Regions from separate parts of the Pseudomonas sp. D(2018) genome, predicted to be linked through region 2. Evidence: riboswitches for the same ligand, from Rfam matches in the RefSeq annotation. Region 2 holds a riboswitch; each other region holds the start of a gene.
What was found. A riboswitch is a leader RNA that binds a small molecule or an ion and turns the genes downstream of it on or off. The one in region 2 is predicted to bind cobalamin.

Region 1 (7,178 bases), on a different contig from region 2:
ACCGCGTCACTGCCGTTTTCCAGCACCGACTCGGTAGCGGCGCGGGCCACGGCCGCTTCGTCCAGCTCGCGTGTTTCGCGACTGACCATGTAGCCGACGCGCTTGCGTGCTTCCGGCAAGTCCCCCGCTTGCAGCGCGTTGGCCACCGGCTCTGCGTGCTCGTTGAGGCTGCGCAGGCCAATGGCGGCGTAGAGCGCAATAACGCCCACCAGCCAACCGATATAGGGCAGTTCCGAAAGCAGCCAGGCAGCGAAGGTCAGCGGCAGCACGGCGAGTACCCAGGCACTCACGCCATGACTGCGCCAGCCACGGCCCCCCGTGTTGAAGCGTTGCTCCAGGCGGTTGGCGAGCCTGCCGAAAGCCACCAGCGGGTGCCAGCCCTTGGGCTCACCAAACAGGGCATCCAGCGCCACGGCGCCGAGCGTGAGGAAACCCAGGCTCATGGGCGCTCCCCCCATTGGTTCTCGAACACCAGCTCGGCCAGCGGACGCGGCTGGGCCCAGCCTTCCAGCGCCAACATGGGCGCCGGGTAGAACTCGGTGACCGGCCCCAGGCAGAGCACCGCCATGGGCTTGCTGCCTGCGGGCATGCCGAGCAGGTCAGCCAGGGCAGCGGGATCGAACAGCGAAACCCAGCCCATTCCCAAGCCTTCTGCGCGGGCGGCCAGCCAGAGGTTTTGGATAGCGCAGGAGAGCGAGGCCAGGTCCATTTCCGGTAGGGTGCGGCGGCCGAATACATGGGCCTCACGTCCGTCCATCAAGGCGGCCACCAGCAGTTCGGCACAATCGCGGATGCCTTCTACCTTGAGTTTCATGAACTCGTCGGAGCGTTCACCCAGGGCTTCGGCGGTGCTTATCCGTTCGGCGTCCACCAGCGCGTGAATACCATCGCGCAGCCCTTGCAAGGTGATGCGGATAAACCGCCAGGGCTGCATCAGCCCGACACTGGGCGCATGGTGCGCCGCCTCCAGCAGCCGAGCCAGCACCTCGGGCGCAACCTCACCGCCGCTGAAGTGGCGCATGTCGCGGCGCTCGGCAATGGCGCGGTAGACCGCTGCCCGTTCGTCAGGGCTGAAGGCATGCTCGCTCATGGTCGGAACAGCTCCACGGCCGCCCGTGGATTGGACGGCAGGTAGAAGTGAATGTAGGAGGCGGTCAAACGGCCCCTGCGGAACACTGCCTCGGCCACCGGTTTGTCGTTCGGGCACAGGCCGCGCACCAGGGGTTCCTGCGGCGAATCCAGCAACGAATGGTGGAAGGTGTGGCCGCGCAGGCTGCCTTCCGGCAGTGGCGCTTCCTGAAGAGCCAGGGCCGCCAGGCGCTTCTGCAGGGTAGCGCGACCGGGCAGCAGACCGACCAGCTCAGCGGATTCGCCAGCCACGTCGGTCAGGGCTTCCAGCAGGTAGAGCATGCCGCCGCACTCGGCGAGGATCGGCCAGCCCGCTTCATGGTGGGCGCGGATGGCCTCCGCCATGGCGCGGTTGCCTTCCAGTTGGCGCAGGTGCAGCTCGGGGTAGCCGCCCGGCAGGTAGAGACTGTCCACCTCGGGCAGGCGCTCATCCGCCAGCGGCGAGAAGAACACCAGCTCGGCCCCCAGGCGCTGGAGCAAGTCCAGGTTGGCCTGATAGAGAAAGGCGAAGGAGGTATCCCGCGCCACGCCGATGCGCACACCAGCCAGACCGTCACCCAGCGCCTGCGGCTCGGGGGCGCTGAAGTTCACCGCCGGGGGCAGGGCCACTTCCGCGCTGGCAGCCAGGGCGTCGGCGGCGGCGTCGAGGCGCGCATCCAGGTCGGCCAGTTCCTCGGCCTGCACCAGGCCCAGGTGGCGGCTGGGCAACTCCACATCGGCGCTGCGCGGCAGGGAGCCGTACCAGCGGATCCAGTCCGGCAGGCTGTTGCGGATCAGGTCACTGTGGCGCTGGCTGCCAACCCGGTTGCCGAGCACGCCGGCAAAAGGCAGGCCGGGCTGGTAGGTGGCCAGCCCCACGGCCAGGGCACCGAAGGTCTGCGCCATGGCGGCGCCATTGATCACACCCAGCACCGGCACGCCAAAGTGACGCGCCAGATCGGCCGCCGAGGGCGAGCCGTCGAACAGCCCCATCACGCCCTCGATCAGGATCAGGTCGGCCTCCCCTGCGGCTTCCCAGAGCAAGCGGCGACTTTCCGCCTCGCCCACCATCCACAGGTCCAACTGATAGACCGGTGCGCCCGACGCGCGAGCGAGGATCATCGGGTCGAGGAAATCCGGCCCGCACTTGAACACCCGTACCCGCTTGCCTTGTCGGGTGTGCAGGCGTGCGAGCGCGGCGGTGATCGTGGTCTTGCCCTGGCCGGAAGCGGGAGCGGCGATCAGCAGGGCGGGACATTGTCTCCCCTCTCCCGCTGGGAGAGGAGTGAGGGATTTCGCGTCAGGCATGGGTGGCCCTCTCCCCGGCCCTCTCCCGGAGAGAGGGGGTAAATGCAGCGACGGTGCCCGACATCAGAACTCCACGCCCTTCTGGGCCTTAACGCCGGCCTTGAAGGCGTGCTTGACCAGGCTCATCTCAGTAACGGTGTCGGCGGCGTCGATCAGGCCCTGGGGCGCGCCCCGGCCGGTCGCGACCACGTGCTGGTGTTCAGGACGGGACTCAATGTCGCGCAGCACCTCGTCCAACTCCAGGTAGCCGTGCTTAAGGGCGATGTTCAGCTCGTCCAGCACTACCAGGCCGATCTGCGGGTCGTCCAGCAGGCTGCGGGCAACGGCCCAGGCGGCACGGGCCTTCTCGATGTCGCGCTGGCGGTCCTGGGTGTCCCAGGTGTAGCCCTCGCCCATCACGTGGTAGCTGACCTCTTCGGGGAAGCGGCGGAAGAAGTTCTCTTCACCGGTGGACATGCCGCCCTTGATGAACTGCACCACCCCCACCTTGAGGCCGTGCCCCAAGGCGCGGGCGACCATGCCAAAGGCCGAACTGCTCTTGCCCTTGCCGTTGCCGGTATGAACCAGCAGCAGGCCGTATTCGTCCTGGGCCTGGGCGATCTTCTCGTCGACCACGGCCTTCTTGCGTTGCATGCGGGCCTTGTGGCGGACATCGCGATCTGCGGATTCGGTCATGGGTGATCCCCTCAAAGCGCTTGATAGCGAACGCTGAAAAACACTGCCTGCCCCGGCTGGTTGTAGTCCAGAGCGGTTTCATAGTCGGCGTCCAGCAGGTTGGTCACTTTGGCCTGCAGGCGCCACTCCTCGGTCAGCCAGTACTCGCCGCGCAGGTCGACGGTAGCGTAGCCGGCCACGCGTTCGCGGTTGGCCAGGTCGTTGTAGCTGCGACCCTCGGCATGCAGCGTGGCGCCGATGCCGAAGCGGCCGAAGCGGCGGTCCAGGTCCAGATTGAACACCTCGCGCGCACGACGCGGCAGATCGTTGCCCGAATTGGCGCCGGACTCGCGATTCTGCGGATCGAGGAAGGTGGCGTTGGCGTTCCAGTCCCAGCCCAGCCACTGGCTACCGAGGACCAGCTCCAGGCCGTCGATGCGCGCCTTGCCGATGTTGTTGGGGCCGCCATAGAGGCCGAGGGTGGAGTCGTAGGCGATCAGGTCGTCCACATGGGTACGGTAGGCGTTGATCGACCAGCGGCCCCAGTCGTGTTGACCGGCAAGGCCAGCTTCGAAGCTTTCCGAGGTTTCCGCGTCCAGGTCGGGGTTGCCGTAGCCCGGGTAGTACAGCTCGTTGAAGCTGGGCGCCTTGAAGGCGGTGCCGTAGCTCAGGCTGAAGCGCACGGCGTCGGTCAGGGCGTAGCCCCAGGCGGCATTGCCGGTGTCGTGGGTGCCGAACTGCTCGTTGTCGTCGCGACGCAGACTGAGTTGCCAGTCCTGGCGGCCGTACTCACCCAGGTACTGGGCGAACCAGCCCTTGTTCAGGCGGGAATCTTTCTCGAAGGCCGTGGAGCTGCTGACCCGGTCACGCTGCCAGTCGTAGCCGAGGGTCAGTACATGCCCTTCGGCCAGGGTAAGGTCGTTGAGCCAGGAGGCGCTGTCCCGCTTGGAATCGAAGCGCGCATCGAACACGCCGTCGGTCCAACTGGTGGATTTGTCTTCGCTACGGCCGGCCTGCAGGGTCACATCCCAGATTTCGACCGGACTGAAGCGCGCACGACCACCCAACAGTTCCTGGCGGTTGTCGGCATTAGCGTTGTGGCCGCCCAGCGGGTGGAAGAAGCCGAACTGGTCGATGTCGTCGTAGTCGTTGTGCGCCTTGGCGCGCATCAGCGTGCCGTCCAGTTCCAGACCATTCTCGAACCGGTAACCGGCGCGCAGGCTGCCGGAAAGGTTGCGGTAGCCGTCGGCATCGGGCTCGTAGTAATCACTGCCCAGGCGCCGGGAATTGATGCCGTCGGTGTCCTGGCTGCTAACGCCGAGGCTGTACCAGGCTTTGCCATCGCCACCGGACACGCCAGCGCTGCCTTCATAACTGTCGTGAGTGCCGTAGCCTGCGGAGAACCAAGGCTTGGCCCCTTCCTTGCCACCTTTGCGGGTGAATATCTGGATCACGCCGCCAATGGCTTCGGAGCCATAAAGGCTGGAGCGCGGCCCACGGACGACCTCGATGCGTTCGATCAGCTCGACAGGCAGGTCCTGGAAGGCCGTCAGCCCGGCGCTCACCGAGCCGACCTTGACGCCATCGATCAGCACCAACACGTGATCGGACTCTGTGCCGCGCATGAACAGCGTGGTGTTCTTGCCCGGCCCACCGTTATTGCTGAGGGTGACGCCCGGCACCTTGCGCAGCAGGTCGGGGACGGACTGTGCCTGGCTGCGCTCGATCTCTTCGCGGTCGATCACGGTGGTGGCAGCAAGACTGGCGCGCACCGGCTGCTCGCTGCGGGTGGCGGTGACGACCTGCTCATCCAGCGTCAGGGGCGCTGCGGCCAGGAAAGGGGAAACGGACGTACCGCCGAGCAGCGCAAGCGCCGCCGGCCTGATGAAAGGCTTGCGAATCAAGGTTGGATCTCCGTCGTGCCACCCGCGCGACATCTGTAGGGGGTACTGCATGCGGAAGGCTCCGCGATGCCCAGGTTGCGACAGGCCGGTCTCCGGGCTTGCGAGTGGAGCTGAGCTCCTGTGCCGCGCCTTCCCATGCGTTAGCACAGTGGCCGATTGCGACTTCTACTCGCCTACCGTTGCGGGGGCAGCGCCGGATTCTTCATCGGAATGGACCGGCTTCCCTGTTTCACCCCGTAGTTCAGAACCACGGGGCACCTGAGGCAGCGGCGAAGGTTAGAGGGTGCGCGGGGTAGCGTCAAATGCTAGCGGACACGTGCCATTCAGTGCCTCGGATTGAAGCCGGCGGGTTTGCCCGCCAGCCAGTCGACGAAGGTGCGCAGGCGCTCGTCACCCAACAGGGCCTCCCGGCTGTTGTAGTTCAGGGCCAGCTCCTTTTCGCTGAACAGCTTGTGGATCTGGTTGTGGCAGGGCCTGCACACCCAGAGGGTGGCGGTGATGCGCTCGTTTTTCGCGTAGCGCTTCTGCACGTAGGGCTTGTCGTGCAGGGCCTTGGGAATCAGGTGATGACGGGTGAGCGCGGCAGGCCGGCCACACAACTCGCAGGCATCGGGCTGGGGCGGCAGGCGTATCGGTTCGGGCATACCCGTCAGCGCTTGCGGCAGAGCGTCAGGCCATCGCCCACGGGCAGCAGCGACAGGTCGATGCGCTCATCAGTCTTCAGGGTCAGATTCAGGGCCTGAATGGCGCGGGTGTCGGCGCTGTCCGGCTCGGCTTCCAGCACGCGACCGCTCCAGAGCACGTTATCGAAAAGGATCATCCCGCCCTGGCGCACCAGGCGCAGGGCCTCTTCCAGGTAGGCCGGATAGTTGGCCTTGTCGGCGTCGATGAAAATCAGGTCGAGGCTGTCATCTTCCAGGCTCGCCAGGGTATCCAGTGCCGGCGCCAGGCGCAGCTCGATGCGTTCGGCCAGCCCCGCCTCCTGCCAATAGCGACGGGCGATGGCGTTGTAGTCGCCGGGCAGGTCACAGCAGATCATCCGGCCGTCAGCCGGCAGTTCCGCCGCCATGCACAGGGCACTGTAACCGGTGAAGGTGCCCACTTCGAGAATGCGACGAGCGCCGGTGAGTTTGACCAGCAAGGCCATGAACTGGCCCTGCTCCGGGGCGATCTGCCAGCGCGCCATGGGCATGACGGCGGTTTCGGCGCGCAGCCGCTGCAACAGCGGCGTGTCCCGTAGCGAAACATCGAGGAGATAGCCGTAGAGGGCGTCGTCGAGGTTCAGCGTGCGGTTGGTCATGACAACCTCAGTGGGATTGGGCCAGGCGTGGATCGAAGATTACGCGCTTGGCGCTGAGATAGCTGCGTTGCCAATAGCTGTTCGACAGGCTGTCCAGACGCACCGTTCCGCCGGTGCGCGGCGCGTGGACGAAACGCCCCTCGCCTACATAGATACCGGCATGGCTGACCTGCCCGCCGCCATTGGTGGCGAAGAACACCAGGTCGCCGCTTTGCAGGGCATTGAGGCTGATGCTGGGTGTACGCATGGAGATCAGTTCGCGCGTCGAGCGCGGCAGGGCGATACCCGCGGCGTCACGGTAGACGTAGCCGATCAGGCCACTGCAGTCGAACCCGCTGTCAGGGGTGTTGCCGCCCCAGCGATAGGGCGTGCCCACCAGGCCCAGGGCACGGAACAACACGTCTTCGGCTACGGGCGAGAACGAGTGGGCAGGGCTGGTGACAGCGGGAGGGGAATAAGGCGGCGGTGACTTGCCCGCACAAGCGGTGAGCAGCGCAGCCAGGGTGATGATGGCGAGGCGGTTCAGTGCGAGCATGGCAAGTCAGTCCTGACTTGAGGAATGCACGCTAATTTGCTGATCTCACAATGATATTGCAAGCGAAAGCTGCACGACTGGGCAGAAAAAAGCCGAGGCGGCCACTTGGGGCCGCCTCGGCTTGTCGTCTCGCGCCGGCTGGATCAGCGATGCAGCAGGTGGCGAGTCGGGGTATTCATGGCCAGGACGCGCTTGGCTTCCATGTAGCTGGCCTTCCAGTAGCGGTCGTCGAGGCTGTCGACGCGCACACCACCGCTGCGGCTGCTGCTGGAGTGGATGAAGCGATCATCGCCGATATAGATGCCGGCGTGACTGACGCGGCCGCGGCCACGATTGTTGAAGAACACGATGTCGCCGGGCTTCAGCTCGC
Region 2 (7,178 bases):
GGTCGGCCTTGTTGAGGATCACCAGGTCGGCGCTGGCCAACTGGTCTTCGAACAGTTCGTGCAGGGGGGATTCATGGTCGAGGTTCGGGTCCTGCTTGCGCTGCTCGTCCACCTGCTCGGGGTGGGCGGCGAAGGTGCCAGCGGCCACGGCCGGGCTGTCGACCACGGTGATGACGGCGTCGACGGTGCAGGCGTTGCGGATTTCCGGCCACTGGAAGGCTTGCACCAGCGGCTTGGGCAGGGCGAGGCCGGAGGTTTCGATGAGGATCTGGTCAAGGTCGCCACGGCGCGCTACCAATTCGCGCATGACCGGGAAGAACTCTTCCTGCACGGTGCAGCACAGGCAGCCGTTGGCCAGCTCGAAGACGCGGCCAACGGCCTCTTCTTCGGTGCAGCCGATAGAGCACTGCTTGAGGATCTCGCCGTCGATGCCCAGCTCGCCGAACTCGTTGACGATCACCGCGATACGGCGGCCTTCAGCGTTGTCCAGCATGTGGCGCAGGAGGGTGGTCTTACCGGAGCCGAGGAAGCCGGTGACGATGGTGACGGGGAGTTTGGCCAGGGTTTTCATGCGCGCCTCTGCGTGGTCGGTCGGCGGGCATGACGAACGCAGCGGGGCTCGCCCCGCGCAACGGATTCGCCACCGGATCACCCCGCCCGGTTGTCTGGAATGTCGTCGAGGCAGGTCTCCTGGCTCACGACCCTGCGCTTGGCGCGGCACCTTCGCCTTCCCGCTTGCGCAGTGGCGTTTCGAAAGGCCTGGGGGCGTTCACAGTTGCGGGGGCAGCCGTGGCCTTGACCACGTTCCCTCTTAGCTCCGGCGTACAGCCGGAGAACCTCGAAAGGGCGAAGGCTACGCAGCGCCTGGGCGACGGTCAATCACGGCAGTTGACGCTTGGTCGGACTCGTGATGTCCTAGCACGGTTTTTTCAGGTGCCTTGCGTCGCCGTACGCGAGGTGAAACGGGAAGTCGGTGCGTCCATTTTCGGACTAGTCCGACGCTGCCCCCGCAACGGTAAGCGATCGTAGGGTTAAGTACGCCACTGTGCCGACACGGCATGGGAAGGCATGCCCGTCCAGCCACAGGCTGGCGTCGTGAGCCCGGAGACCGGCCTGATCAGCTTTTTGGCAACCCGCGGTGGGCGGGCGCAAGCCGGAAATCGGGGTGCTCCTGCGCCCGCTTCCCTCGCGCGCGTTCCTCTGCCGGTATCGTTAGCAACGCAGAGGGAATCTCCATGTCCAGCCGCACCCTGTCCCATTCCGCCGCTTCTTCCTCGACCCTGGCCCAACGCCTGCTGCTGGCCATCGGTGCCAGCCTGATCGGCCTGTCCCTGGTGTATTTCGCCGGCTTCTCGCATATCGAGGCCATGCACAACGCCGCTCACGACACTCGCCACAGTGCCGCCTTCCCCTGCCATTGAGTGATTCCCGGATGATCAAGCGCATCGCCCAGACCGCCGGTTTCGCTGGTCTGATCGCAGCCCTGGTGCTGACCCTGTTGCAGAGCCTGTGGGTCACCCCGCTGATTCTCCAGGCGGAAACCTATGAAAACGCCGAACCTGTCGCTCAGGTTGAGCACGACCATGAGCATGGTGGAGCTGCCGTGGCCCATACCCACGAACACAGCGCCGAAGCCTGGGCGCCGGAAGATGGTTGGCAGCGCACCCTCTCCACGGGTGGCAGCAACCTGGTGGTCGCAGTAGGTTTCGCCTTGATTCTTGCCGGACTGTTCAGCCTGCGTGGCCCGACCCGTGCCTGGCAGGGCCTGCTCTGGGGCCTGAGTGGTTTCGCCACGTTCGCCCTGGCACCGTCCCTTGGCTTGCCGCCGGAACTGCCGGGCACCGCCGCCGCTGATCTGGCCCATCGTCAGACCTGGTGGGTCGGCACTGCCGCTTCCACTGCCGTGGGGCTGGCGCTCATTGCCTTCGGCCGCCATTGGGCTCTGCGCGTGCTGGGCGTCGTACTGCTGGTGATCCCCCATGTCGTAGGTGCGCCGCAGCCCGAAGCCCACTCCAGCCTGGCGCCGGAAGCGCTGGAACATGAGTTCATCGCTGCTTCCCTGATCACCAATGCGGTGTTCTGGGCCGTGCTGGGCTGGGCCGCGGCCTGGCTGTACCAGCGTCACGCGTCGCCGTCTGCTTGAAGCTGGTCGCTGGGCTGGGCTGCCGACGCGGCTGCCCGACGGACGAATTGCAAGGCCTGCTGATGCAGTGCCTTGCCGAAGCCGGCGCTTCACTCGATGATCTGGCCGCGCTGGCCAGCAGTGAGGCGAAGGCCGCGGAGCCGGGGCTGATCGCCCTGGCCGAGCGGTTGCGGCTGCCGCTGTATTTCCTGCCTGCGGATATCCTTGTTGCGGAGGACATGCGCCTGAGCCAGCCCTCCGAGCGTGTCCGGGAGGTCGCCGGCAGTGCGGGCGTGGCGGAGGCCGCCGCCCTGGTCCAGATCGAAGTCCTGTTCGGCGGTCGCGCCGCCCTGCTCATCGACAAACGTCGCAGCGCCGGTGCTACTTGCGCCCTGGCCTGCATCCTGCACGAGGCTTGACGGCCATGACGGTCTATTTCATCGGCGCCGGCCCCGGCGATCCAGAACTCATTACCGTGAAGGGCCAGCGCCTGATCCGCGCCTGTCCGGTGATTCTCTACGCCGGTTCGCTGGTGCCCGAGGCCGTGCTGGCCGGGCACCGCGCGGAGTTGGTGGTAAACACCGCTGAACTGCATCTGGATGAGATCGTCACGCTGCTGGTCGAAGCCCATGCCAGGGGCCAGGACGTGGCGCGGGTGCATTCGGGTGATCCATCGCTCTACGGCGCCATCGGCGAGCAGATTCGCCACCTGCGCGAACGGGACATCCCCTTCGAAGTGGTGCCGGGGGTAACGGCGACTGCCGCGTGCGCCGCGCTGCTGGGTTGCGAGCTGACTCTGCCGGAGGTTTCCCAGACCCTGATCCTCACCCGTTACGCCAGCAAGACGCGCATGCCTGAAGGGGAAGAACTAGGCGATCTGGCCCGTCACCGCGCGACCATGGCCATTCACCTGGGCGTGAGCCAACTGGCGAAAATAATCGAAGAACTGCTGCCGCACTACGGCGCCGACTGCCCCATTGCCGTGATCCATCGCGCCAGCTGGCCGGACCAGGAGCAGGTCACCGGCACCCTGGGGGACATCCTGCCCAAGGTCACGGCACGGGATTTCCGCCGCACGGCGCTGATCCTGGTGGGCGAGGTGCTGGCCGCCGAAGGCTTTGCCGATTCCTCCCTTTATCGGGCCGATCACGCTCATCTCTACCGACCCGGCAAGGCGTAGCCGCCACGCGGCTAGTGACGTACGCCGGTGAAACCCGCAGAATGCGGCTCTTATGCGGCGGGCAATTGGCCCGCACACTCTCTCTAACCGGCTTTAAGCGACCTTTTTCTCTATGCGAATGCGCTTGATGCTGTTGGGTGGCGGCAATTCACTCGGACAGGCGCTGATTCGCCAGGGTGCCGAGGAAGACATAGGTTTTCTCGCTCCGCGCCCGCCCGAACAGGGTTGGGACGCCGCCAGCCTGACCCAGCTGCTCGATGACACCCGGCCTGACGCCGTGGTCAACCTCGCCTACTACTTCGACTGGTTCCAGGCCGACGAAGTCAGTGGCCTCCGCCTGGCCGCCCAGGAGCGAGGCGTGGAACGTCTGGCCGAACTCTGCCAGCACCACAGCATCGTCCTGCTGCAGCCCTCCAGCTACCGGGTATTCGACGGCTCCCGCGCCACGGCCTACAGCGAGAAGGATGAAACCGTCCCGCTCAGCGAGCGCGGTCAGGCGATCTGGCGTATGGAACAGAGTGTCCGTGCCGTCTGCCCCAAACACGTGCTGCTGCGTTTCGGCTGGTTGCTGGACGACAGCCGCGAGGGTTCCCTGGGGCGTTTCCTCAGTCGTGCAGAGCGGGCCGAAGAAATTTGCCTGGCCGACGACCGCCGCGGTAACCCGACCCCGGTTGACGATGCTGCGCGGGTGTTGCTGGCCGTGATCAAACAGCTGGACTGCGCCGCGCCGCTCTGGGGCACCTATCACTACGGTGGCCACGAAGCGACCACGCCTCTCGCACTGGGCCAGGCCCTGCTCAGCGAGGCCCGCAACCTGCATCCGCTGACGGTGCAGGACATCACGCCCCAGGCCCACGCCGCCCGTCCCGATGCGGCGGACGAGCCGCAGAACGCAGTGCTGGCCTGCAAGAAAATCCTCCATACCTTCGGCATCAAGCCGCGCGCCTGGCGTGCTGCGCTGCCGACCCTGCTGGATCGTTACTACCGCCATGGCTGATTCCCCCATCCTCATTACCGGAGGCGCCGGATTCATCGGCTCGCACCTGGCCGATGCGCTGCTCGCCAAGGGCCATGCCGTGCGCGTGCTGGACAACCTCTCCACCGGCAGACGTTCCAACCTGGCACTGGACAACCCAAAGCTGGAGCTGATCGAGGGCGATGTGGCCGACGCGGCCCTGTTGACTCGCGCCATGGCTGGCTGCAAGGCAGTGGCGCATCTGGCGGCGGTGGCGTCGGTGCAGGCCTCGGTGGACGATCCGGTGGCGACCCACCAGAGCAATTTCATTGGCACCCTGAATGTCTGCGAGGCCATGCGCGAGCACGGCGTCAAGCGGGTGATCTTCGCGTCCAGCGCAGCGGTCTATGGCCAGAACGGCGAAGGCACTGCGATTGATGAGGACACGCCCAAGGCGCCGTTGACACCCTACGCGGTGGACAAGTTGGCCAGCGAGCAGTACCTGGATTTCTATCGCCGCCAGCACGGGCTGGAACCGGCGGTATTCCGCTTCTTCAATATCTTCGGTCCGCGCCAGGACCCATCCTCACCCTATTCCGGGGTGATCAGCATCTTCACCGAGCGCGCGCTGGCCGGGCTGCCGATCACCGTGTTCGGCGATGGCGAGCAGACCCGCGACTTCGTCTATGTCGGCGATCTGGTGCAGGTGCTGGTGCAGGCCCTGGAAGCGGAGTGGCTTGAAGTCGGGCCGGTAAACGTGGGTCTCAATCAGGCCACCAGTCTCAAGCAACTGCTGGCCGCTATCGGCGACGTACTGGGTGGCTTGCCGCCGGTGACCCACGCCGAATCGCGCGCCGGGGATATCCGTCATTCGCGGGCCAACACTGCCCGCCTGCTGTTGCGCTATGACTTCCCGCAACCCACCCCGCTCAAGCTGGGCGTAGCGCGGCTGTTGGGGCGCTGATCCCACCTGTCCCTGTACTTCGCCAACACATGAAAGGCGCCCGAAGGCGCCTTTTTACTGGGCGGTTGCCAGGGGAGTGGCTTAGAACTTGTAGCCGACACCCACCATGTAGACCCACGGGTCGACGTCCACGTCGACTTTGACCTTGCCCACACCGGCCAGGTCGGTTGTGGCCTGGGTGTCGATATCGATGTACCAGACGGCGGCGTTCAGCAGGATGTTGTCAGTCAGCATGTAGTCCATGCCGACCTGTGCAGCCAGGCCCCAGGAGTCGTCCAGGTCCAGGTTGCTGAAGCCCTGGCCCTTGCGCTGGCCGGTCAGGCTTTCGTCGAAGAACAGGGTGTAGTTGATACCGGCGCCGACATAGGGCTGGAAGGCGGAGCCAGGGGCCATCGGGTAGTACTGGAGGCTCAGGGTCGGCGGCAGCTGCTTGATGTCGGCCAGCTTGCCATCCAGCGCACCAAGGCCCTTCACGCCTACTTCATGCTGGAACGGGGTAGCAGCAAGCAGTTCCAGGCCGACATGGTCGGTGAGCATGTAGGTGCCGGTCAGGCCCAGTTGGGTGTCGCTGTCCAGGGTGGCTTTGGTGCCACCGACCTTGCCCCCGGCGATCGACAGGGCGGAGCTGTCTTCGTTCGGGCTTACGGTGGCGGCGCCGGCGCGAATGACCACATCGCCGGCCTTGTGGGCCTGGGCCAGGGGCGACGCGATGGCGAGGGCGAGCAGGGAGGCGGTGAGAAGATGCTTGCGCATGGAAGGCTCCAGTTGGTTCTAAGTGTGTTTGGCTGGAGCCAGTTTCAGTAATTAGCAAGCTTCGTATCTTGATCCAGAGCAATGTCACCGAGGGTCGATACGAAAAGGCCCGGCTTGACCGGGCCTTCATGCATTGGAGGTCAGTTGCTGGGGGATTCGTACGGGTAGATCTTGCTCGCATCCATCTGGTAGCCGGCTTCGGCCAGCTCGCTGCTGCTGGCCTTCACTTGCAACGGGCCTTCGATCCAGAAGGGCTGGTAAAGCGCGTCCATCAGCACACCGAGTTCGCTCGTCACATGGACGATCTGGTTCGACGGCGGCGGCGGCACATGGATGCAGGCGCCGAAGTAAGGCACCAGGAGGAACTCGGTGACGCGGCCTTCCTCGGTCACATCCAGCGGCACGATGTAGCCCGGCAGCTTCACGTCCTGACCGTCCAGCTCCTTGACCACCGGGGCCGCCGGCGATTGCTGGCTGGCGGCAGGGCCGGCCTCGGCGCTGAGGGCATCGGACAGTTGCGAGAGATCGTGGATGGGCGCTGGCGGCGCGGGCGGCGGAGCGCCTTCGGGGATCATCTCGGCCCAGGTGAGTTCTCGCGCCTCGCCGGCCCAGAGCGGGGAAGAAAGCGTCAGCAACAGGGCCAGCAGGATGCGCGTCATGGAACTCTCACAGGCGAATGGACAGACCGTCGGCCAGCGACTGCCGATAGGCACGCCAGGCTGGCACCACGCCCATCAACAGGGCGGCGGCCAGAATAGCGCCGAGCAGCGTCCACTCATAGGGGTTTGGAAGAGCGAGTGGAAGGTAGAGGCCATAGTTGGCCTGCACGTAGCCTTGGCTGAGGCCGATGCCGAGATAAAGCAGGCCCACGCCCAGTACCGCGCCGGCCATGGCCAGGGAGAAGGCTTCCAGCACCAGCAGGCTGCCGATGTGCCAGGGCCGCGCACCCACCGAGCGCAGGATGGCCATTTCCCGGCGGCGCTCGTTGAGGCTGGTGAGGATGGCCGTGAGCATGCCGATCAGGCCGGTGAGCACCACGAACAGCGAGACGACGAAGAGCGCCTTCTCCGCTGTACCCATCAGGCTCCAGAGCTCCTGCAGGGCCACGCCGGGCAGGATCGCCAGCAGCGGCTCGCCACGGTATTCGTTGATCTGTCGTTGCAGGGCGAAGGTGGCGATCTTGCTGTTCAGGCCAAGCATGAAG
Region 3 (7,178 bases), on a different contig from region 2:
TCACCCGCATCGCCGTCGCCCAGGCACAGCCGCTGGGCGGCTTCGATACCTGGCGTTCGGCGTTGCCGATTACCTTGCTTGAAGTGACCAAGTGATCCCTAGGTAAAACCCTTGAGCGGACCCGCCATTCTCCATGCGTGACGAAACCCCCGAACAACCCGCTCCCCTGCGCAGTGGCTACACCACTGGCAGCTGCGCCACGGCCACCAGTCTGGCCGCGGCGCGCCTGCTCTTGGGCGGCGTGGCGGCGGATGCGGTGGAGATCGTCCTGCCCAAGGGCCAGCAGGTGCTGATGCGCCTGGAGTTCTGTCGCTTGATCGAGGGCGGAGCCGAGGCAGGCACCCTGAAGGACGCTGGCGACGACCCGGACGTGACCCATGGCGCGCTGATCTACGCCCAGGTGCGCCTGGCTACCGCGCCGGGTGTGCGTTTCCATGCCGGCCCCGGCGTAGGCACCGTCACCAAACCCGGCCTGACACTGGCCGTGGGCGAGCCGGCGATCAATCCGGTACCCCGGCAGATGATGATTGAGCACCTCACTCGACTCGCTGGCGACCACGGGTTTGCCGGCGGCTTCGAGGTGACGATCTGCGTCGAGGGCGGCGAGGCGCTGGCGCTGAAAACCATGAACCCGCGCCTCGGCATTCTCGGCGGCCTTTCCATCCTGGGCACCACCGGAATCGTCCGACCGTTCTCCTGTTCGGCCTATATCGCATCGATCCATCAGGGCATCGATGTCGCCCGCGCCAACGGCTTCACCCACCTGGCGGCCTGCACCGGCAACGCCAGCGAAGACGCCATGCGTCGTCGCTACCACATGGACGACACCGCGCTGATCGAGATGGGCGACTTTGCCGGTGCCGTGCTCAAGCACCTGCGCAAGGCACCCGTGGAAAAACTCAGCCTGTGCGGCGGCTTCGGCAAGATCAGCAAACTCGCCGCCGGCCATATGGACCTGCACAGCCGCAACTCCAGCATCGACCTGCCGCTGTTGGCGCAGTGGGCTGCCGAACTGGGCGCAAGCGCCGAATTGCAGGCGGCCATGCGCGGTGCCAATACCAGCCAGCTGGCGCTGGTCATGGCCCATGACGCCGGCATTCCCCTGGGCAATATGGTCTGCGCCCACGCCCTGGCCTTCGCCCGCAAGACGGTGCCGGCCAGCGTGGCGCTGGAAGTCTTCGCCATCGATCGCCAGGGCAATATCGTCGGCGAGGCTGTGGAGCAACGATGAAACGCATCCTCCTGCTGGGCGGCGTCAGCGAAGCCCTGGCGCTGGCGCGCCGCCTCGGCCCCGAACATGTCTACAGCCTCAAGGGCCTTGGCAAGGTGCCGGATGACCTGGCCTGCCAGGTACGCGTGGGGGGCTATGGCGGCGCCGAGGGACTGGCGCATTTCATCGCGGAGGAGGGCATCGATCTGCTGGTCGATGCCACCCATCCCTACGCCGCACAGATGAGCCGGAACGCCGCGACGGCGGCCGAACAGGCGGGCATTTCCTGCTGGGCCTTGCGTCGCGCCGGTTGGCAGGCAAGCCCGGATGACGACTGGCAAGAGGTGGCCGATTGGGCCGAGCTGATCGAAGCCCTGAAGCGTTTCCGTCGCCCCTTCTTCACCCTCGGCCGCGAACCTTTGGAGCACCTGCACGAGATCCCGCCGCAGCAGCACTGGACCGTGCGCTGCCTGCAGGGGCAGCCGGCGGGTGAACGCTTTGAGGTGATCGGCGCCCGTGGCCCCTTCGATCTGGACGGCGAGCGTGAGTTGTTCGCGCGGCTGCACAGCGACGTGCTGATCAGCAAGAACAGCGGCAGCCAGTCCACCGAACCCAAGCTGCAAGTGGCCCGCGAGCTGGGGCTGCCGATACTGATCCTCAAGCGCCCGGAGCTGCCGCCCGTGGCCCGTGAATTCGATTCCGTCGAAGGCCTCTGGCAGGCCCTCGCCATCCATCTGGACACCCCATGACCGCAACACCTTACGCCCGCGTGCTGTTCGCCGGGCCGGACCTTGCCGAAGGCTCTTTCGCCGAACTCTTCCGTCGCCAGCTCATCGCCCTGCGTGGCGAGGAGGCGCTGGCCGATATCGTCGACACCTCAGCCGGTCATGACGGGCTCTGGCAGACGGTGCAGGCCAGTCCCCGCCCATTGCTGGTGATCGACCTCGACCCGCAATCGTCCGCCCAGCATCTGGACTGGCTGCGCAGCGAACTGGCGGTTCTGGGCGCTCCGGAGCACCTCTTCGTCGCCAGCCTCCTCGGCCAGTTCGACAGCGATCCGGCCGGCGCCGCTTGTGCACTGGCCGGGCGTGCCGAACTGCACCTGGAGTGCGCGAGTGTGCCGGCGATTCCCGCCAGCCACGCCTGGTCCTGCATTCCGCCCCATGCCCGCCGCCTGCTGCTGTGCAACGGCCCCCGCTGCACCCGCCGTGGTGCGTTGCCGTTGTGGAAGAAGCTGCGCGAAACCCTCAAGGCCACGGGCAAGCTGGAGTGTGAAGGCGGCGTGCACATCACCCGTACCCAGTGCCAGTTCCCCTGCGACCTCGGCCCTACCGCCAGCCTCTATCCCGACGGGGAGTGGTACCGGATGCGCGACGAGGAAGAGGTCCTGCGCTGGGTGCAGGAGCGGATCGTGGAAGAGCGCCAAGTACCGGATTTGCTGATTAAGACGTAGGGGCGCCGGGAAGTGTCCCGGCGAACCTGGTAAGGGGCATTGAACGTTGCCGCCTGCAACCTCACATCGCTGAGATTGGCGTGTTCAGCGATCACCTTCGGATGTTCTGAGCGAATGGCTCCATTGCGCCCCAGGAGACTGGGAGCCGCCCGACTATCCAGTTTGCGCACCGGGATTATTGCGGGTTTCTCGCCGGGGCTGAGCTTGACTCCCCCACCCACGAATGTTCCTATCCGCGCCGCTTCAGGTGTCTCACGCCGCCGCGCGTGAGGTTAAACGGGAAGCCGGTGCGTTCCGAGAGGAACCAGTCCGGCGCTGCCCCCGCAACGGTAAGTGAGCGAAACCCTCAACAGGCCACTGTGCTGCACAGCATGGGAAGGCGAGGTTTTCATGACCCTCACAAGCCCGGAGACCGGCCTGAGGCATTCGTTTGGCAACCCGCGGTGGGCGGGCGTTGACGCTGACCGTGGGTGCCTGCGCGCCCGCGTCTGCTTTTGCGCGTTCCATCGGGATTGCCGTGCCTTGCACCCTGAATTGGAATTCCCATGGCGCGCTATCCCCAGTCTTCATCCCTGTTCGTCCTCGCCGGCCTGCTGGCGACATCCTCGGCCTTCGCTGAATCCCCGGCCCTGAGCCTGCCGGCCACCCAGGTCGATGGCCAGGTCCTGGAACCTGCCGAAACCGATCTGCACAAGTCCCAGTCAACCGCTTCGCGGCTCGGCCTCTCCGCGTTGGAAACCCCGGCCAGCACCACCTCCCTCAGCGGCGACACCCTGCGCGAGCGCAATGCCCGCAGCGCCCAGGACGCCGTGACCCGCACCCCCGGCCTCAGCTTCATCGGCACCCCCGGCGATGGTGGCACCGGCCTCTCGGCGCGGGGCTTCACCGGGCATGCCTCGGTGATGCAACTGTTCGACGGCATCCGCCTCTACACCGGCATGGGCACCACCACGTTCCCCACCGATCCCTGGCAACTGGAGGGCATCGAGGTGTTGCGCGGTCCGGCCTCCAGTCTCTATGGCGAAGGCGCTACCGGGGCGGTGATCAACTACCTGTCGAAGACGCCCTTCGAGGGCGAAATCCGCAACCAGGTGCGCCTGGGCTACGGCTCCTACGATCGCAGCCAGTTCGCCCTGGACAGCGGCGGCTCCCTCAGCGACAGCCTGAGCTACCGCGCCACCGTCAACCGCCAGGCGACCCAGGGCTGGGTGGACCGGGGCGATGCCCGGAGCCTGAGCTTGGGTGCCGCCCTGCGCTGGCAGGCCAGCGACGACCTGGCCTTTACCCTGGCCCATGACCAGGGCGACCTGGAGCCCGGCAGCTACTTCGGCACCCCGCTGATCAACGGCCGCTACCGCGAGAGCCTGCGGGAGAAGAACTACAACCTGCGCAATGCCGAGCAGCACTACAACGACCAGTGGACCCGCCTGACCACCGACTGGACCCTCTCCGACCAGGTCAGCGCCAGCAACCAGCTCTACTACCTGAAGTCGCGGCGCTACTGGCGCAATGCCGAGGCCTACACCTGGGACGACAGCCGCGAGGACATGCTGCGCAGCGACTACCTGCGCATCAAGCACCATCAGCAGCAGATCGGCGATCGCCAGACCTTCACCTTCGATCATTCGCTGTTGGGTCTGGCCAGCCGCACCCTGGTGGGCACCGAGGTCAACCGCATCCGCTTCGACCTGACCAACAACTCGCCCTACAACGATATCGGCGGCGACTACATCGACCCCTGGAACCCGGCGCCTGGCTATTACCAGAGCGCGTCCGCGTACCGCCCGCACTCGCGCAGCCAGACCCGCACCTTCGCCCTGTTCGCCGAGAATCAGCTGCAGCTCAGCGAGCGCTGGTCCCTGATCACCGGTGCGCGCCGCGACCAGGTGCACATCGACCGTGACGATCTGCGCGCCGGCACCCGCAGCGACCGCAGCCTTTCCGGCGGCAACTGGCGCGCGGGCCTGGTCTACGCACTGACGCCGAATGCCTCGCTCTACGGCCAGTACGGCACCAGCAAGGACGGGGTGAACAACCTCATCAGCCTCAACCCGACCCAACAGCAGATGGACCTCACCGAGGCCCGTCAGACCGAGCTCGGCTTCAAGCAGCAGTTCTGGGAAGGGCGCGGGCAGTGGACGGTGGCCGGCTACCACATCGTCAAGGAGAAGCTGCTGACCACCGACCCGGTGACCCGTGTCGCCGAGCAGATCGGCCAGCAATCCGCCGACGGCATCGAAGCCAGCCTGGAGCTGAGCCTGGCCCGAGGCTGGCAGGTGTCGGCCAACGCCTCGGTGGTACGCGCCGAATACGACGAGTTCTATCAGGGCGGCGTTTCCCGCGCCGGCAATCGCCCGGTGGACGTGCCGCGTCGCACCGCCAACCTTTGGGTGAACAAGGCGCTGCCCGGCAATGTTCGCGCGGGCGCCGGCCTGCGCTACGTGGATGACCGCTACGCCGACACCGCCAACCAGATCGAGGTGCCCGGCTACACCGTGGCAGACGCCAACCTGAGCTGGCGCGCCACGCCCCAGCTGACCCTGGGCCTGGAGCTGAACAACCTGTTCGACCGCCAGTACGCGGTGAGCCAGACCAACAGCGGCCAGCAGTGGTTCCTCGGCGAGCCGCGCTCGTTCTTCGTCACCACGGACATCACGTTCTGATGGCGCGCCTTTCGCTGCACGACCTGGCCTGGGCTCCGAGCCCGGGCCAGTCCTTGCTGGAAGGCGTCGAGATGGCGGTGGGGGAGGGCGAATTCGTCGGGCTCATCGGCCCCAACGGCAGCGGCAAGACCAGCCTGCTGCGTTGCGCCTATCGCTTCCATCGCCCCCAGCAGGGCCGCGTCGAGCTGGAGGGCGCCAACCTCTGGCGGCAATCACCACGCTGGAGCGCCCAGCGCATCGCCGTGGTCCTGCAGGAGTTTCCCCAGGACTTCGGCCTCAGCGTGGCCGAGGTGGTCGCCATGGGACGCATGCCGCACAAGGGGTTGCTGGACGGTGACAGCGAAGAAGACCAGCGCCTGGTGGATGAGGCGCTGGCGCGTGTGGGGTTGGTGGAGCGCCGCATCCAGCCCTTCGAAAACCTGTCCGGCGGCGAGAAGCAGCGCGTGCTGTTGGCCCGCGCCCTGGTGCAGCAACCGCAGGTCCTGATCCTCGACGAGCCCACCAACCACCTGGACCCGCGCTACCAACTGGACCTGCTGCGCCAGCTCCGCAGCCTGGGGCTGGGTGTTCTCGCCAGCTTCCACGACCTCAACCTGGCCGCCGCTTTCTGCGACCGCCTCCATGTGCTCGACGGCGGCCGCCTGGTGGCCAGCGGCGCACCGGCCGACGTGCTGACAGAAGACCTGCTGCTGCAGGTGTTCGGCACCGAGGCGCTGGTGGACCTCCATCCCGTTGCCGGTCACCCACGGATTACCTGGATCACCCGATGAAGCCATTTCTCATGTCCCTGGGCGCAAGCCTGCTGTTCGTCGCCACTTTCACCCAGGCCGGGCACTACCCGGTCACCATCACCAGTTGCCAGCGTGAAGTGCGTTTCGAGCGTGCGCCGCAGCGCGCCGTCAGCCAGGACGTCAACCTGACCGGCATGCTGCTCGCCCTCGGCCTGCGCCCGAACATGGCGGGCTACAGCGGCATCAGCGGCTGGAAGACCCTGGATGAGGATTTCCGCGCGCAACTGACCGGCCTGCCGGAACTGGCGCCGCGCTACCCCTCGGTGGAAAACCTGCTGAATGCCGGTGCCGACCTGTTCTTCGCCGGCTGGAACTACGGCATGCACGTGGGGGGCGAGGTCACGCCGGCCACGCTCGCGCCGCTGGGCATTCCGGTGTACGAGCTGACCGAGTCCTGTGCCCACGTGATGCCGCGTGACGCCGCGCGTCTCGAGGATCTCTACGCCGACCTGCTCAACCTGGGGCGCATCTTCGATGTGGAGCCGCGCGCCGACGCGCTGGTGAGCGACCTGCGTGGCCGGGTGGAACGGGTGCGTCAACGCGTGCCGAAAGACGTGCCGGCGCCGAGCGTATTCCTCTATGACAGCGGTGAGGACCGACCCTTCACGGCGGGTCGCCTGGCCATGCCGCAGGCGCTGATCGAGGCGGCCGGTGGACGCAACCTGATGGACGATCTGGCTTCGAGCTGGTCGCGGGTGAACTGGGAAACGGTGGTGGAGCGCGACCCGGAGGTGATCCTGATCGTCGACTACGGCGTGGTCAGTGCCGAGCAGAAGCGCGAATTCCTCCTCAGCCACCCGGCACTGCAGCAGGTGCGTGCGATCCGCGAGAAGCGCTTCGTGGTGCTGCCCTACCTGCAGGTCACGCCCAGTGTGGATAACGTCACGGCCATCGAAACCCTGGCGGCGGCCCTGCATCCCGGGTTGCGGCCATGAACCCGGTACGCAGCGCCAGCGGCTATCGCCTGCTGGTGCTCGGTCTGCTGGCGGTGCTGCTGGTCTCCTGCGTCGCCTCCCTGGCTTTCGGTGCGGTGAGTCTGGCGCCGGAACAGGTGTTGGGCA

Region 1: it holds a riboswitch for cobalamin, as region 2 does, so the genes downstream of both, btuB (TonB-dependent vitamin B12 receptor) here and FFS60_RS27520 (CbtB domain-containing protein) in region 2, are expected to answer to the same signal.
Region 3: it holds a riboswitch for cobalamin, as region 2 does, so the genes downstream of both, FFS60_RS19695 (TonB-dependent siderophore receptor) here and FFS60_RS27520 (CbtB domain-containing protein) in region 2, are expected to answer to the same signal.

Annotation. Positions count from the first base shown of each region.
Region 1 is NZ_SCOK01000001.1:256,947-264,124, forward strand. Features, by position in the region: gene cbiB (adenosylcobinamide-phosphate synthase CbiB) at 1-443, opposite strand, end outside; gene bluB (5,6-dimethylbenzimidazole synthase) at 440-1,090, opposite strand; gene FFS60_RS01065 (cobyrinate a,c-diamide synthase) at 1,087-2,415, opposite strand; gene cobO (cob(I)yrinic acid a,c-diamide adenosyltransferase) at 2,479-3,090, opposite strand; gene btuB (TonB-dependent vitamin B12 receptor) at 3,102-4,973, opposite strand; cobalamin riboswitch at 5,039-5,250, opposite strand; gene FFS60_RS01080 (hypothetical protein) at 5,297-5,617, opposite strand; gene FFS60_RS01085 (O-methyltransferase) at 5,623-6,273, opposite strand; gene FFS60_RS01090 (C40 family peptidase) at 6,281-6,808, opposite strand; gene FFS60_RS01095 (C40 family peptidase) at 6,952-7,178, opposite strand, start outside.
Region 2 is NZ_SCOK01000085.1:7,689-14,866, forward strand. Features, by position in the region: gene cobW (cobalamin biosynthesis protein CobW) at 1-571, opposite strand, end outside; cobalamin riboswitch at 663-856, opposite strand; cobalamin riboswitch at 915-1,132, shown strand; gene FFS60_RS27520 (CbtB domain-containing protein) at 1,230-1,421, shown strand; gene FFS60_RS27525 (CbtA family protein) at 1,433-2,143, shown strand; gene FFS60_RS27530 (cobalamin biosynthesis protein) at 2,140-2,541, shown strand; gene cobM (precorrin-4 C(11)-methyltransferase) at 2,547-3,302, shown strand; gene FFS60_RS27540 (sugar nucleotide-binding protein) at 3,415-4,299, shown strand; gene FFS60_RS27545 (NAD-dependent epimerase/dehydratase family protein) at 4,292-5,221, shown strand; gene FFS60_RS27550 (OmpW family protein) at 5,303-5,974, opposite strand; gene FFS60_RS27555 (DUF3299 domain-containing protein) at 6,115-6,633, opposite strand; gene FFS60_RS27560 (ABC transporter permease) at 6,641-7,178, opposite strand, start outside.
Region 3 is NZ_SCOK01000034.1:935-8,112, reverse strand. Features, by position in the region: gene cbiE (precorrin-6y C5,15-methyltransferase (decarboxylating) subunit CbiE) at 1-95, shown strand, start outside; gene FFS60_RS19710 (cobalt-precorrin-5B (C(1))-methyltransferase) at 134-1,231, shown strand; gene FFS60_RS19705 (cobalt-precorrin-6A reductase) at 1,228-1,959, shown strand; gene FFS60_RS19700 (ferredoxin) at 1,956-2,663, shown strand; cobalamin riboswitch at 2,892-3,099, shown strand; gene FFS60_RS19695 (TonB-dependent siderophore receptor) at 3,209-5,326, shown strand; gene FFS60_RS19690 (ABC transporter ATP-binding protein) at 5,326-6,096, shown strand; gene FFS60_RS19685 (ABC transporter substrate-binding protein) at 6,093-7,052, shown strand; gene FFS60_RS19680 (iron ABC transporter permease) at 7,049-7,178, shown strand, end outside.